Prolixibacter sp. NT017: one gene and its partner. The protein of the gene in region 2 binds, or shares a complex with, the protein of the main gene of each other region. Links are inferred from orthologs where the notes say so. Each region holds a gene or a part of one and is shown on either strand. Other genes may lie near its edges. The genes, in order: metK and groL.

Region 1 (7,288 bases), 260 kb from region 2 along the record:
GGGACCGGAATGCTGGGGGCTCATCTGCTCCATCGCCTCACAAAAAACGGCTATCAGGTGAGAGCCTTGAAACGAGAGACCAGCAACCTGAACCAGATACAAAAAATATTTTCTTACTATAGTTCGGAAGAAGAGGCCAAACAACTTTTAGCAAAGATTGAGTGGGTTGACGGTGACTTGCTCGATCGTGATTCGATAAAAGAGCATCTTGTTGGTGTCGATTTTATTATCCATGCAGCAGCAATCGTTTCGTTTAACCGCGGGGATCGCAATGCGATGATTCATAGCAACGTTGAGGGAACAGCCAATCTGATTGATTTGGCAAAGGAAGCCGGAATCACTCGCTTTTGCCATGTAAGTTCTACTTCAGCTTTGGGAAATCCGCCCGAAGGAGTACCTGCTTCCGAAGAGCACGTTTGGAATAACAGCCGGAAACGGACTGCCTATGGCATGAGTAAATTCCTTTCCGAGATGGAAGTTTGGCGGGGAATGCATGAAGGCATGGAGGTGCTGATTGTGAATCCTGGTGTGATTATCGGCCCGGGAAACTGGGACAACGGAAGTCCTCAGCTTTTTAAGACCATTTGGAACGGCTTCCTGTTTTATACGAACGGGGGCACTGGTTTTGTCGATGTTCTCGATGTCGTTGAGGCAGTTGTTTCGATGATTGATCAGTCGCAGTGGGAGTCGGCAAAAAACGAACGATATGTGTTGGTAGCCCGAAATGTCAGGTTTCGCGAATTCTTTAACCTGGTTGCTGACAATCTGGGAAGAAAGCGACCTGTTATTCCGGCTGGAAAATGGGTTTTGGCAATTGGCTGGCGCGTCGCTCTGTTTGTATCCTGGTTTAGTTCCTCGAGGCCAGCTATCACCCGCGATAGTGTCAGTAGTTCCAACGAGATGAGTCACTATGACGGTTCCCGTATCACCCGGGTTGTTCCGTTTCAGTACACTGCAGTGGAAGAAAGCGTAGCCAGGGTATCGAAAATTTTTCTGAAAGAGCATCGCTAATCCAATTACAACTACCGTAGACTTGCATTAACGATATTTAAGTAGCGTTGAATTTACTTAACGTAATATTGTTGCACCTTTGTTCTCAAGGAAGAGCAAGTTTTTCATTGATATGTTAGAGTTAGTTGGTTTAGTCAGTTAGGTTTTACAAAGCCGGGTTCCCAGCCCGGCTTTTTTATGGTCTAAAGCGAGGTTTAACTTTCTTTAATACCTGTTTAAACGGGTTAACAGAAAAAACGGGCATCTTTGTTAACAGGAAAAGCAAGTTTTTTCATAGGAATCTTTAAGTTAGGTTAGTTTGGTTTAGTTAGGTTAGGTTATTAAGAAGTCGGGTTCCCAGCCCGACTTTTTTATGTCCTCATATTTCCTGATCCCATTTCAGCACTGGGATATCTTCCCGAATGATTTTCTATTTACTATAAGGTTTAACTTTCTTTAATACCTGTTTGAACGGGTTAACAGAAAAAACGGCCACCTTTGTTAACAGGAAAAGCAAGTTTTTTTCATAGGAATCTTTAAGTTAGGTTAGTTTGGTTTAGTTAGGTTAGTTTATAAAGAGTCGGGTTCCCAGCCCGGCTTTTTTTTGTCTCCTCCTTTCGGTCGAATAAAGTTTTCGCGATTCGGGCTGTGCAGAATTTAATCATTGTATCCTTCTTCCTTAACTTTTCTTAGTATCCGTTTTAAGCACTTAACAGAATATTGTTTCACCTATGTTTCTATGGAAAAGCAAGTTTTTTCATAGGAATCTTTAAGTTAGTTTGGTTAGGTTAGTTGATGAAAGAGCCGGTTGCCTTTGCAGGAACCGGCTCTTTTTATGTGCGAATCCGTTTTAATGCTGGTTGATTGGCTCAGGTTGCTGTGAGGCAACTTGATTTTTCCCTCCGGATCCACCATATATGGGCATTGGTTAGTCGAAAATATTTGCTTCTAAATTCGAAGCGGAAAACCGATTTGCTTCTGTAAAAACAAACACTAAATCCGGATGTCCGGACTTAGTGTTGCAGACTTTTCAAAAGCAAAACTTGATTAATGGATGCATGTACAAAGGCGAATTTGGGTTTTGGTTTCCGTTCGAAAATATGGTAAGTCTGGTATTTTTGCGAAACAAATAGTCAATTCGAATACACAAAAAGTAAAATTCAATATTCAAAAGATAAATACTGAATTGTGTATTGACTAATGTGACTTCATCAGTTGAATTATTAAGGAACAAATTGTCAGAAAGATAATAGCTGGGTATGCCACATCATATTCGACAATCGGTGGTGTTCCCCCCAAACAAAAAAGATCGCCCCAATAAGCGATCTTTTTTGTTTATGTAAGAAATGAAATTTGTTAAAGCATAAAATACTCTCTTATTTTCTCAACATAGTCGAGTTTCTCCCAGGTAAAGAGTTCTACTTCTCGTTCCAGCTTGCCCGAATACGGCGATTCAAAATTCTTGACGACGGTTCTTGGGGTCCGTCCCATGTGTCCGTAGGCAGCTGTTTCTTCGTAAATCGGATTACGAAGCTTCAACCGTTTTTCGATGGCAAACGGACGAAGGTCGAAAATCTCGCTAATCTTTTCCGCAATTTCGCTATCCGAAAGATCCACATTGGCCCTGCCATATGTGTTAACATAGATGTTTACCGGTTGGGCTACTCCAATGGCATATGCCAGCTGGACCAATATTTCATCGGCAACGTCGGCGGCTATCAGGTTTTTTGCAATGTGGCGCGCAGCATAAGCAGCCGAACGGTCTACCTTCGACGGGTCTTTTCCGGAAAATGCTCCTCCACCGTGTGCTCCTTTTCCTCCGTAAGTATCGACAATAATTTTACGACCGGTTAAACCTGTGTCGCCGTTAGGACCTCCGATAACGAACTTCCCGGTAGGATTAACGTGCAAAACATATTGGTCGTCGAACAACTTCTTCAGACGCTCAGGCAACTTGGCAACCGTGCGCGGAATAAGAATCTTGCGGACATCATCTTTGATTTTTGCCAACATGCGCTCGTCGTCGTTGTCGAAATCGTCGTGCTGCGTAGAAACTACGATGGTGTGAACCCGCAACGGTTCGTTATCGTCATTGTACTCAATCGTCACCTGCGATTTGGAATCCGGGCGGAGGTAGGTCATCTCTTTTCCTTCGCGGCGAATTTCAGCCAGTTCTAGCAGCAAACGGTGTGATAATTCCAGCGGAAGCGGCATGTAGTCGTCGGTTTCTTTACACGCATAACCAAACATCATCCCCTGGTCACCAGCTCCCTGGTTTTCGCGGTCTTCGCGGTCAACACCCCGGTTAATATCCGGCGATTGCTCATGAATGGCTGTGAGGATACCACATGAATCACTGTCGAACTGATACTCGGCTTTGGTGTAACCTATGCGGGCAATTACGTCGCGTGCCTCTTTCTGAACGTCGATATACGTCTGTGTCTTTACTTCGCCGGCAATAATTACCTGCCCTGTGGTTACCAGGGTTTCAATCGCCACTTTCGAGTCCGGATCGTACGCCAGTAAGGCGTCTAACAATGCATCGGATATTTGATCAGCCACCTTATCGGGGTGCCCTTCCGATACCGATTCTGATGTAAACAGAAATCCCATAATTATAATTTTTTGGACGGCACAGGCCGACCATCGATGAAACAAAAATAGAACGGGACGTTAAATGGTTGATTGATAATAGACGGGAAGGCACTGCTTTAGCATTTTTTTCCGTGGTTGCAATCAATCAAATCTATCCACATTCGAGGCACAAATGTACATCGAAAATATTTAAATATGCAAAAAGATGGATAAAAATTGAATGACAGGCATTGACCGGTTTCAGTTCAATTCCCGGTTACTTCGAGGAAGACTTTCTCGAGTGTGGTGGTTTCGCGTTGCAATGTGAGTAAAACGAACCCATTTTCTGCTGCAAAGCGGAATACGGCCGGCCTGATGTCTTCGGTAGTCGTTCCGGTCAGGAGCCATTCCGACTCACCGGTTTTTTCAACCTGTTCTACGCCATCGATCGATCCGAGCATTTCAGCCGTAACCTCACCTTGTGTTTCAATACGGACCAGCTGAGGGGCATCGGTCCTCAGAGCATGAAATTGCGAACGGTCTTTGTCGGCAACAATCCTGCCTTTGTTGATGATAAGTACCCGGTTGCAAATGGCTTCCACTTCCTGCATAATATGAGTGGAGAGCATAACGGTTTTATTTCGGCTTACTTCCTGAATCAAACGTCGGATTTCGATCAGTTGTGCCGGGTCGAGTCCGGAGGTTGGCTCGTCGAGAATGAGAACGCCCGGATCATGAATCAGCGCTTGCGCGATACCGACGCGTTGCCGGAACCCTTTCGACAGGGAACCGATCTTCTTTCCTAATTCCGGAGTCAGCCCGGTAAGCTCAATCATTTCTTCAACTCGGGCTTTCCGGTTTTTGATCGGGTACATTCCGGCAACCGATTCAAGGTACTCCCGGATGTACATGTCGGGATACAGGGGATTGTTCTCGGGCAGGTATCCAATCTGCCGGCGTATGTCGATGGAATGTTCCCGGACAGGCAGGTCGTTCACTACTGCATTGCCCGATGAAGGAGTGAGTAAGCCGGTGATAATCTTCATCATGGTTGATTTGCCGGCACCGTTCGGACCCAGAAAACCAGTTACCTCACCCGTGTGGATGGAAAATGTAACATCGTCCAGCGCTTTTTGCTCTCCAAATAATTTCGTAATATTTTCGACCTGTATCGACATAAACTCGCTTTTCTACAAAAATAACTTTTCCTTTTATTTGACAAGGAAATCAGCAGCTGTGGCCGACAATTTTATCTGTTTTTGCTGACTTTAGGTCTAAATAGCAATATGCAATGACAATTTTCATATCTCTCTGAAAATCTTTGCTAATTTTGTGGCAGCGAACCATGAAACAACTAATTTCGAGAATTTCGAACAGGCTTGTTGAATGCCAATTGGAAGTTGTGTAATGAGTCTGTTTTACAGTAAAATGTCCCGGAGCGACGATAACCATGAAGGATCAGAATTTTAATTTTGTGAAGAGTTTATTCCGGTACGAGCGGCAAAAAACAGCTGCCGTACAAGTGGGAAATGTGAAGGTTGGAGGAGAGTATCCGATTCGTTTACAGTCAATGACGGATACAGATACAAAAGATACGGAAGCCACGGTTGAGCAGATCATCCGGATTATCAAGGAGGGTGCTGATTACGTCCGTATGGCAGTGCAGGGACTCCGCGAAGCTGAAAATCTCAAAAACATCCGAGCCGAACTCGATAAGCGTGGATATGCCGCAACACCTCTTGTGGCTGATATTCATTTTTCTCCGCAAGCTGCCGAAACGGCTATTAAATATGTGAAGAAAGTCCGCATCAATCCCGGCAATTTTTACGATCCTCGGGCCCGATTCCAAAAGGTGGAATATACCGACGATGAATATCGTGACGAGTTGGCCAGCATCGAAGAGCGCTTTATTCCGTTTTTGAAAGCTTGTGCAGAACGTGGCACAGCGCTTCGGATTGGAGCCAATCACGGTTCGCTTTCTGACCGAATCATGAGCCGTTATGGCGATACGCCGGCGGGAATCGTCGAATCGGTGATGGAATTCCTTCGCATTTGCAAAAAAGTTGACTTTCACAATGTCGTAATATCCATCAAAGCCAGTAACACCCGGCTGATGGTGTACACCGTCCGGTTGATGAACTACCGGATGCGCCTGGAAGGAATGAATTATCCGTTCCATATTGGTGTGACGGAAGCGGGCGAAGGCGAAGACGGACGCATCAAATCAGCCGTTGGGTCCGGAGCATTGCTGGCTGACGGAATTGGCGATACCATCCGGGTTTCCCTGACAGAAGATCCGGCCAACGAAATTGGATTTGCCCGTAAGTTGGTCGATGCTTTTAAAGGTCGCGAGAATCATGCGCCGATTTCCGCTCCAATGATTTCACAAACCAACCCGTTTGAATATGAGCGGAGAAGTAACCGCCCGGTTGGTGACATTGGCGGCAAAAAATCGGTCGTTGTTATTGCGTCACTAAATAACTACACCCTGGAAGAAGTGCGTTCGCTGAATACCGGAACAGAACCGGATTACTATTTCGATGGCAAGCGCATTTTCAATAAAGCTGGTCGAGCATTTCCGATACTTTCGCTCGAAGATTATCTCTTCAACGATATGTACACCAACCAGGAGCGGTTTATTCGCGCCAGCAAACCGGAATATGACGCCCTGAAAGCCGAAAACCCGGAAATTGTTGAAAAGCTGAAGAACGAGAGGAAAGCGATTATCATTATGGAAAGTGATAATCTGAATAGCTTTGCGGAGTTACGTGCTTTCTTCATGGAACTGGATGCGCATATCTGCAAAAATCCGGTTATTTTGCATCGCTCCTACCGGGAAGATAATTACGAAGATCTCTTGATAAAGGCTTCCACCGATTTGGGCGGACTGCTGATTGATGGTTACGGCGACGGTATTTTGTTGTCGAATCAGGGAACCATTGGTTATAACGAGTTGAAGGATCTTTCGTTCGGATTGTTGCAAGCCAGTCGTATGCGTGTAACCCGCACCGAATTTGTTTCCTGTCCAGGTTGTGGTAGGACCCTTTTCGAGCTTCAGGGTACCTTATCTGAAGTGAAAAAACATTTCCGTCATCTCAATCACTTGAAAATCGGTGTGATGGGGTGTGTTGTTAACGGGCCGGGCGAAATGGGCGATGTAGATTACGGCTACGTTGGTTCCGGCCCGGGTCATATCAACCTCTACAAAGGACAGAAGCTTGTGAAACGCCATGTGCCATCAGAAAAGGCTGTGGATGAGCTGAAAAAGCTGATGATGGAAAATGGTGACTGGCATGAGCCTACGCTTTCCAGGTAGAAAATTTACTCGAAAACTATTTTTTATTTGACGAGGAAATCCGGTAACGCCTGGATCAGTGTTCCCGGTTCAATATGTAGTGCCTGAATTCCAAGCTCGGATGCTGCCTTGATATTTACTTCAGAATCGTCAATAAATAAAGTCTCTTCAGGTACCAATTCGTGATTTTCCAGAACTTGTCTGAAAATATCAGGATCGGGTTTTCTCATCCCCATTTGATGTGAGTAATAATCTTGCTCAAATAATTCGGAAAATACAAAGCCATATGCTGACTCAAAATCCTTGAAATATTGCTGACGATGGATTTCGTTGGTGTTGCTCAATAGGAAGATCCGGAACTGGCCCCGCAGACCTTGCAGATACTCAACGCGGTCGGCCGGAATATCCAAAATCATGGCACACCAGGCA
Region 2 (7,240 bases):
AGCACGGAACCTGGTGGCCTATACCGGGGGTATCCGGGAAGTATTTCACACCTCCGAGAAGGAGCTGCGCGAGATTCCGGGAATCGGTACCGTTTTAGCCCGGAATATTGCGAAAAGCGATGTGTTGAAGCGGGCTGAAAAAGAGTTGAAATTCATCGAAAAGAATCAAATTCGACCCCTGTTTTATCTCGATAAGGAATACCCCGAGCGTTTAAAAGCCTGCAGCGACGCACCGGTGATGTTGTACGTGAAAGGTGAACCTGATTTAAATGCGACGAAAATCATTAGCATTGTGGGAACGCGCAGTGCAACGGATTACGGATACCAGATGGTGGATGAGATGCTGAATGATTTAGGAAATCGCAATTACCGGGTTATGGTGGTTAGTGGATTGGCTTATGGTATCGATATCCGGGCGCACCGGGCAGCATTAAAAAATGGGTTGCCTACTGTTGGTGTGCTGGCCCACGGTCTCGATAAGCTATATCCTCAGTTACATGCCGGAACAGCACGCGAAATGGTGAATCATCAGGGAGGCCTGGTGACCGATTTTATGAGTGGTTCGACCATCGACCGGAAGCATTTTATTCGTCGTAACCGGATTATTGCCGGACTGGCCGATGCCACGTTGGTGATTGAATCGGCGCACAAAGGTGGTGCATTGGTAACAGCTGAAATTGCCAATTCCTATAACCGCGACGTGTTTGCTTTTCCCGGAAGGAAGGGAGATGCGTTTTCCGAAGGGTGTAACTTCCTTATCAAATCAAACCGGGCTGCGCTCATCGAGTCGGTAGCTGATTTGGAATACATCATGAACTGGGAGCCCGCAAAGGGCCGACCCGATGCCGTTCAGCCGCGCCTGTTTTCCGATTTATCGGAAGATGAAAGAGTGGTGATTACCATCCTGGAGGAAGAAGGGCCGCTGGCCATCGATATCCTCTGTATCAAAAGTGGTATGCCGATGAACAAAGTATCTCCGCTGTTGCTCAACCTCGAGTTTGCCGGCCTGGTGAAAGGACTTCCCGGTAAGGTATTTAAGCTGCTGTAAATTGGTTGATGATTATGGTTGCGCCTGGTTTTCCGGCAGGACTACAAAATGTAGTGTGCTCCCGCGTTGTGCCGGGAAGAAAATACGAAATGTAGTTTTCTCTCGCATCCTTCCGGCAACGAACTACAAAATGTAGTTACTTCCTGTATCGTGAAGAGAACGAACTACAAAATGTAGTTTACTCCCGCGTTGTGTTGGGAAGGAAATACAAATTGTAGTTTCCCCTCGTGTCGTTTCGGCAAGGAACTACAAAATGTAGTTTGCTCCCGGTGTCCGGACAAAAGCCATCTGCCATCGGCAGAAGCTTCCCGCAAGGAAAAAAGACGTCGTCGCCAAATGCGGTTACTTGTTGCATTGTGGCGGGAACGAATCGCGAAATGCGGTGGTTCTACTTTTCGTGAAGAGAACCTTTCGCGGATGGTGATTGGCCCTTATTCAGCAGAGAATATCATCAAATCGGTTCTTCCTGTTAAACGACAAACAATGTGTTGAGGCAATTCGTTGGGAAAGTGTATTTTTGCAGGCAAACGAATACCAGTATAATGAAGACATTTCAGGAATTAGGTGTAGGAAAATCGATTTTGAAGGCGTTGGATGAGATTGGCTTCGAGGAGCCGACTCCGATTCAGGAGAAAGCCATTCCTGCCATCAAATCGGGGCAGGATGTGTTGGGGATTGCCCAAACCGGAACCGGAAAAACGGCTGCCTACCTGATTCCGTTGTTCATGAAGCTGGTGAAGGCGGAAGGAAACGATCCGCGCGCTATCGTTTTGGTTCCCACGAGGGAATTGTCGCTGCAGGTTGGCGAAGATATCGAGGAACTGACGGGCTATTCCAATATCCGGTATGCTGCTGTTTACGGCGGTGTTGGCTGGACGAAACATGCTGCTTTGGTGGAACCGGGAATCGATATCCTGGTAGCGACACCCGGGCGGTTGTGGGATTTGTACAAGGCTGGTGCGGTTTCATTTAAGAAAGTGAAAACACTGGTGATTGATGAGGCTGACCGAATGCTGGATATGGGCTTTATTCATCAGTTGCATCAATTGTTTGAGGTAATTCCGCCCAAGCGGCAAAACCTGCTTTTTTCGGCTACTTTTTCCGGAAAGGTGGAGAAAATGAGTGATGAATTCCTCGATTTCCCCGTGCGTGTGGAAGTAGCGCCGTCGGCGACACCGGCCGAAAAGGTGGAGCAGTATTTTTACAATGTTCCCAACTACCGCAGTAAACTCAACCTGATTCATTACCTGTTGCGGGATGAAGAGAAGTTTAACCGCGTACTCATTTTCTGCCGTACGAAAGAGAATGCCGAAGGAGTTTACAAAGTCATCAAGCGGAAGACGGAAGGTGAGGTGCGTATTTTGCATTCGAACAAAGGACAGGTCACGCGCATCAACGCCATTAACGCGTTTAAGAAAGGTGAAGTGCGGGTACTGATTTCAACGGACGTTTCGGCGCGGGGAATTGACGTATCACGCATCAGCCACGTGATTAACTTCGATTTGCCGCCCAACGATGAAGATTACGTTCACCGGATTGGACGAACAGCCCGTGCCAGTTACGAAGGTGAGGCCATTTCGTTGGTGAATCCGGCCGAGATTTATCATCTGGAACGCATTGAAAAACTTATCCGGATGGAGATTCCGGAAAAAAGTGTTCCGGAAGATGTGGAGTTGGTGGAATCGACCCGGCGGGAGTTGCAGGAACAGGCACGCGAAATTGACCGGGTGAAGCGGGTTAATGACCCCGATTACAAGGGGGCTTTTCATGAAAAGAAAAGGCGGGGCAAGAAGAATAATTTCGATTTCAATTCGAAGAGTAAACACTTGCGGGGAAAAAAGAAGCCGCGCCGGAGATAGATACTTCCGCCGTAAGGCGATTACGAAAAGAGGTGCTCCAGCAGGATTTTGAATCCGATGGCGAGCAAGACAATTCCTCCAAGAAGTTCCATCCGTTTACCGAAGCGGTTGCCGACATTCTTCCCAATCCGGATACCCAACATGGAGAAAAAGAAGGTGACGCCGCCGATGATGATGGCTCCTTCAAAAAGGTCGCCGGGAGAAGCTAACGCATAGGAAAAGCCCACAATCAGCGCATCGATGCTGGTGGCAATAGAAAGAGTGAGGATTTTGCCCCATGAGTACACGTTGGCCATTCCCTCCGTATTTTCTTTATCGAGACTTTCGAAAATCATTTTCCCTCCCAGGTAGGATAAAAGTGCGAAGGCAATCCAGTGATCGATGTGTTCCACAAAATCTTTGATTTCGGAACCCACAAACCATCCCAGCAATGGGAGCAATCCCTGGAAAAAAGCTAACGACAAAGCGATTTTGACTGCATGTTGGAAGGAGATTTTTCGTTCGGCCAGACCACAACTAATGGAAACAGCAAATGAGTCCATGGAGAGGCCCAGAGCGAGAATCGAAACGGTCAGTAAATCCATGCAAAAGATTTTGAACGAAGATAGAAAAACCGCGGGAATCGGGCAAAATCGAGCAAGAATAAAGCCGCCCGGAAATTCCGGACGGCTTGTTCAAAACCAATAAAAGGTTGCTATATATTGTTCGATGTATCGATTACATCATTCCGGGCATACCTCCGCCCATTCCGCCTGCCGGCATTGGAGGATTGTCCTCTTTCTCTTCAACGAGAACACACTCGGTGGTGAGGAACATACCTGCGATAGACGCTGCATTTTCAAGAGCAACACGGGTTACTTTAGCCGGGTCGATAACGCCTGATTCGAACAGGTTCTGGTATTCACCTACGCGGGCGTTGTAACCAAAGTCGTCTTTGCCTTCCATTACTTTGTGCACGATAACAGCACCTTCCAGTCCGGCGTTGGCTACAATCTGGCGCATCGGCTCTTCGATGGCACGTTTCACGATTTCGATACCGGTGGTTTCGTCTTCGTTGTCACCTTCGAGGTTTTTCAGTACGTTGGTAGCGCGGATGTAAGCTACTCCACCTCCGGGTACGATACCTTCTTCAACAGCTGCACGGGTTGCACTCAGCGCATCGTCAACGCGGTCTTTCTTCTCTTTCATTTCCACTTCCGAAGGAGCACCTACGTATAGTACAGCAACACCACCTGACAATTTAGCCAGACGTTCCTGCAGTTTTTCGCGGTCGTAATCGGAAGTAGTTGATTCGATCTGGTTTTTAATCTGAGCTACACGGGCAGCAATGTTGGAGCCCTCGCCTGAACCATTCACGATAGTGGTGTTCTCTTTGTCAACGGTGATCTTTTCAGCCTGACCCAACATCTCCAGAGTGGTGTCTTCCAGTTTCATACCTTTTTCTTCGGTAATCACGGTTCCACCGGTCAGGACAGCGATGTCTTCCAGCATCTCTTTACGGCGGTCGCCGAATCCGGGCGCTTTCACGGCGCATACTTTCAATCCGGCACGCAGACGGTTCACTACCAGGGTAGCTAACGCTTCACCATCGATGTCTTCAGAGATAATCATCAACGGACGACCAGACTGGTGAGTAGCTTCCAGGATTGGAACCAGGTCCTTCATGGTTGAGATCTTCTTGTCGTGAATCAGGATGAAAGGATTTTCCAGTTCAGCTGACATTTTCTCGGTGTCGGTTACAAAGTAAGGAGAGATGTAACCACGGTCGAACTGCATACCTTCCACTACTTCAACGTAAGTTTCGGTACCTTTGGCTTCTTCTACCGTGATAACGCCTTCTTTGTGAACTTTCTCCATTGCCTCGGCAATCAGTTTTCCGATTTCGAAATCGTTGTTTGCTGAAATACGGGCTACCTGTTCAATTTTGCTGTAATCGTCACCAACCGTTTTTGACTGATCTTTGATGCTTTGAACAACTTTGGCAACTGCTTTGTCGATACCGCGTTTCAAGTCCATTGGATTGGCACCGGCAGTTACGTTTTTCAGTCCAACATTGATGATAGACTGTGCCAGTACAGTTGCAGTAGTCGTACCGTCACCGGCATCGTCACCTGTTTTGGAAGCTACTTCTTTAACGAGCTGTGCGCCCATGTTGGCATATGCATCCGACAGTTCGATTTCTTTGGCGACAGTTACACCGTCCTTGGTTACCTGAGGTGCACCAAATTTCTTGTCAATAATAACGTTGCGTCCTTTAGGGCCCAGCGTTACCTTTACTGCATCGGCAAGTTGATCGACGCCTTGTTTCAGCAACTCGCGTGCTTCGATTTCAAATTTGATCTCTTTAGCCATGTTATTTTTTCATTTTAATTTTTGTACAATCGGTCTTTTCACTATGCGATGTAAAGAACATCTGACTGAGAAATCAACAGGTAGTTTTCATCGTCGATCTGAAGCTCAGTGCCTGAATATTTACCATAGAATACAGTGTCCCCAACTTTAACCTCCATGGGTTCATCTTTCTTATCGGCTCCCACTTTCACAACCGTTCCCAATTGTGGTTTTTCTTTGGCTGAGTCGGGAATGATAATTCCTCCGGCGGTCTTCTCTACAGCCTCTTGTGGCTGTACCAGAATCTTGCCGGCAAGTATTCTACCTTTCAGTTCTGTCATCTTGTATTGTATTTTTCGTTAGACAAAAGTTATTTCATTGACACCCGCTATTCATCATATTACGTGCCAAAGCAGGTACAAGCCTGTTATAGGCTGCATTCAGGACAAAAAATCATTTGGATAAGGAAGATTGGAGGACGTTGTTTTTGTAATTCGAATAAAATCAGGCAGGTATGATTTTATCTTGTTGTCAGTTGGGGCTGACAAGCTGACATTTGATTGCTTTTGGAAATGTCAGGCATAAAAAAAGCCCACCATCTGGTGAGCTTTCTCTAATTCTATCAGGGTAATATTATTGACCGTTGCTTTGTTGCGTTGTATTGTCTGAATCCCCTTGTTGAGGTGCTGCCTGTGGGAAAGTAGGCAATTCAGTCGGGTCTGCCGCATTTTCAATCTGCTTTTCAATAGCCGAACGCTGCTGTTGTCCCTGGCGCGGAATAAAAGCCGAAGCAGAAACAGACAGAATGAGGAGTGCACCAGCCAGGTACCAGGTCGCTTTCTCGAGAAAGTCGGTGGTTTTACGAACACCCATTACTTGATTTGAGCCTGAGAAAGTTGAAGTCAGACCTCCACCTTTCGAGTTCTGTACCAGCACAATCAAAATCATGAGGATACAGATTATGAAAATTAAAACGGTTATCAGTGTATACATATCGGGTTATCTATTTAGCAGTTTCCTGACATCTTCAATTTGCCGAGCAAAGTAAATACTTTTTTCGGGATATTTCAAACTTAATTTTTGAAAAGCTTTGATGGCTTTTTCGTAGTATCCCTGCTTTACGTAGATGTGTGCAAGGGTCTCTGTCATAAATTCATCCGTTTCTTCAGCGCTTCGCTCCGAGATATCTTCCTGCTGACCGTCTCCCTTTCTGGCCGGCGATATGGTCGGTCGGGTTTCCAGAAATTTGTCAATCAGGTTATCTTTCCCTTCTTCCTGCTCCGGCTTCTCTTCCTCCGACTTGTTGTTCTTCTTCGCGTTGCGGTTAATCGATTTGCTCAGGTCGGACAATCCTTTGATGCTGGTTACATCTTCATCGAGTTGATAAAAAGATGGTTCCATTACGTCAAAGTCAAGCAAATCGAATGACTTTTGCGGCTTTTGAGCAACAGGCTCGTCCTCTTCTGCCGTATCCGGATGTTCTTTTTCCGGAGACTCTTTTCCGGGCTGTGCGTGTGTTACATCCTCTGCCAGTTCGAAGATTCCCTCATCCTCTTCCGTTGCCGTCCCGGTTTTCTCTTCTTCAGGAGACGTGGCAACTGATTGCGGCGGCATTTCTATCTCGGCCGTTTCCTGCTTCGGTTCATAGACCTCGGCTTCATGGCGGGCTTTGGGATGCAACAGGAAATAGAGCATCGACCGGTCGGTGACGTTGGCGGCCGCTACTTTTAACTGGTTCGTAAACCGAAAGCTTTTTTCGTTGAGTAGGTTGCGGGCATAGAGCATATGAGCCGTCTGGAAAAACGGGAATTCATCCAGTATTTCCTTCAGTTCGCCCAGCGACTTTTCATTTAACTGAGTTGGGTCGTCCAGGTATCGCATCATTTGCTCTCTGTTCATCGACATAACTACTCGTTTTTACCAGTTCGCTACCGAGCGGTTGAAAATATCATCTACCAACTGTTCGGTGATGTCTTGTACGGCTGCATCTTCCACGTCACTC

The links.
Region 1: the proteins of groL (region 2) and metK are in contact, whole or in part, in a cryo-EM structure (PDB 8P4O), measured with the Escherichia coli proteins. The link is inferred for Prolixibacter sp. NT017 from one-to-one orthologs.

What each region holds. Positions count from the first base shown.
Region 1 is NZ_BLAV01000001.1:4,519,571-4,526,858, forward strand. What follows is about bases 1,476-4,422. They hold metK (methionine adenosyltransferase), read right to left. Parts: upstream 3,604-4,422; coding sequence 2,347-3,603; downstream 1,476-2,346. Other genes in these bases: gldA (gliding motility-associated ABC transporter ATP-binding subunit GldA), read right to left, coding at 3,831-4,422. Outside these bases: GJU87_RS18805 (NAD-dependent epimerase/dehydratase family protein), read left to right, coding at 1-1,011; more of gldA, read right to left, coding at 4,423-4,742; ispG ((E)-4-hydroxy-3-methylbut-2-enyl-diphosphate synthase), read left to right, coding at 5,015-6,880; GJU87_RS18825 (HAD family phosphatase), read right to left, coding at 6,904-7,288. UniProt on the Escherichia coli protein: Catalyzes the formation of S-adenosylmethionine (AdoMet) from methionine and ATP.
Region 2 is NZ_BLAV01000001.1:4,774,954-4,782,193, forward strand. Bases 2,943-5,841 are described here. They hold groL (chaperonin GroEL), read right to left. Parts: upstream 5,260-5,841; coding sequence 3,625-5,259; downstream 2,943-3,624. Other genes in these bases: GJU87_RS19845 (manganese efflux pump MntP family protein), read right to left, coding at 2,943-3,491; groES (co-chaperone GroES), read right to left, coding at 5,301-5,579. Outside these bases: DNA-processing protein DprA, read left to right, coding at 1-1,048; GJU87_RS19835 (hypothetical protein), read left to right, coding at 1,385-1,540; GJU87_RS19840 (DEAD/DEAH box helicase), read left to right, coding at 1,591-2,907; more of GJU87_RS19845, read right to left, coding at 2,928-2,942; preprotein translocase subunit SecG, read right to left, coding at 5,872-6,186; GJU87_RS19865 (hypothetical protein), read right to left, coding at 6,238-7,143; GJU87_RS19870 (LptE family protein), read right to left, coding at 7,156-7,240.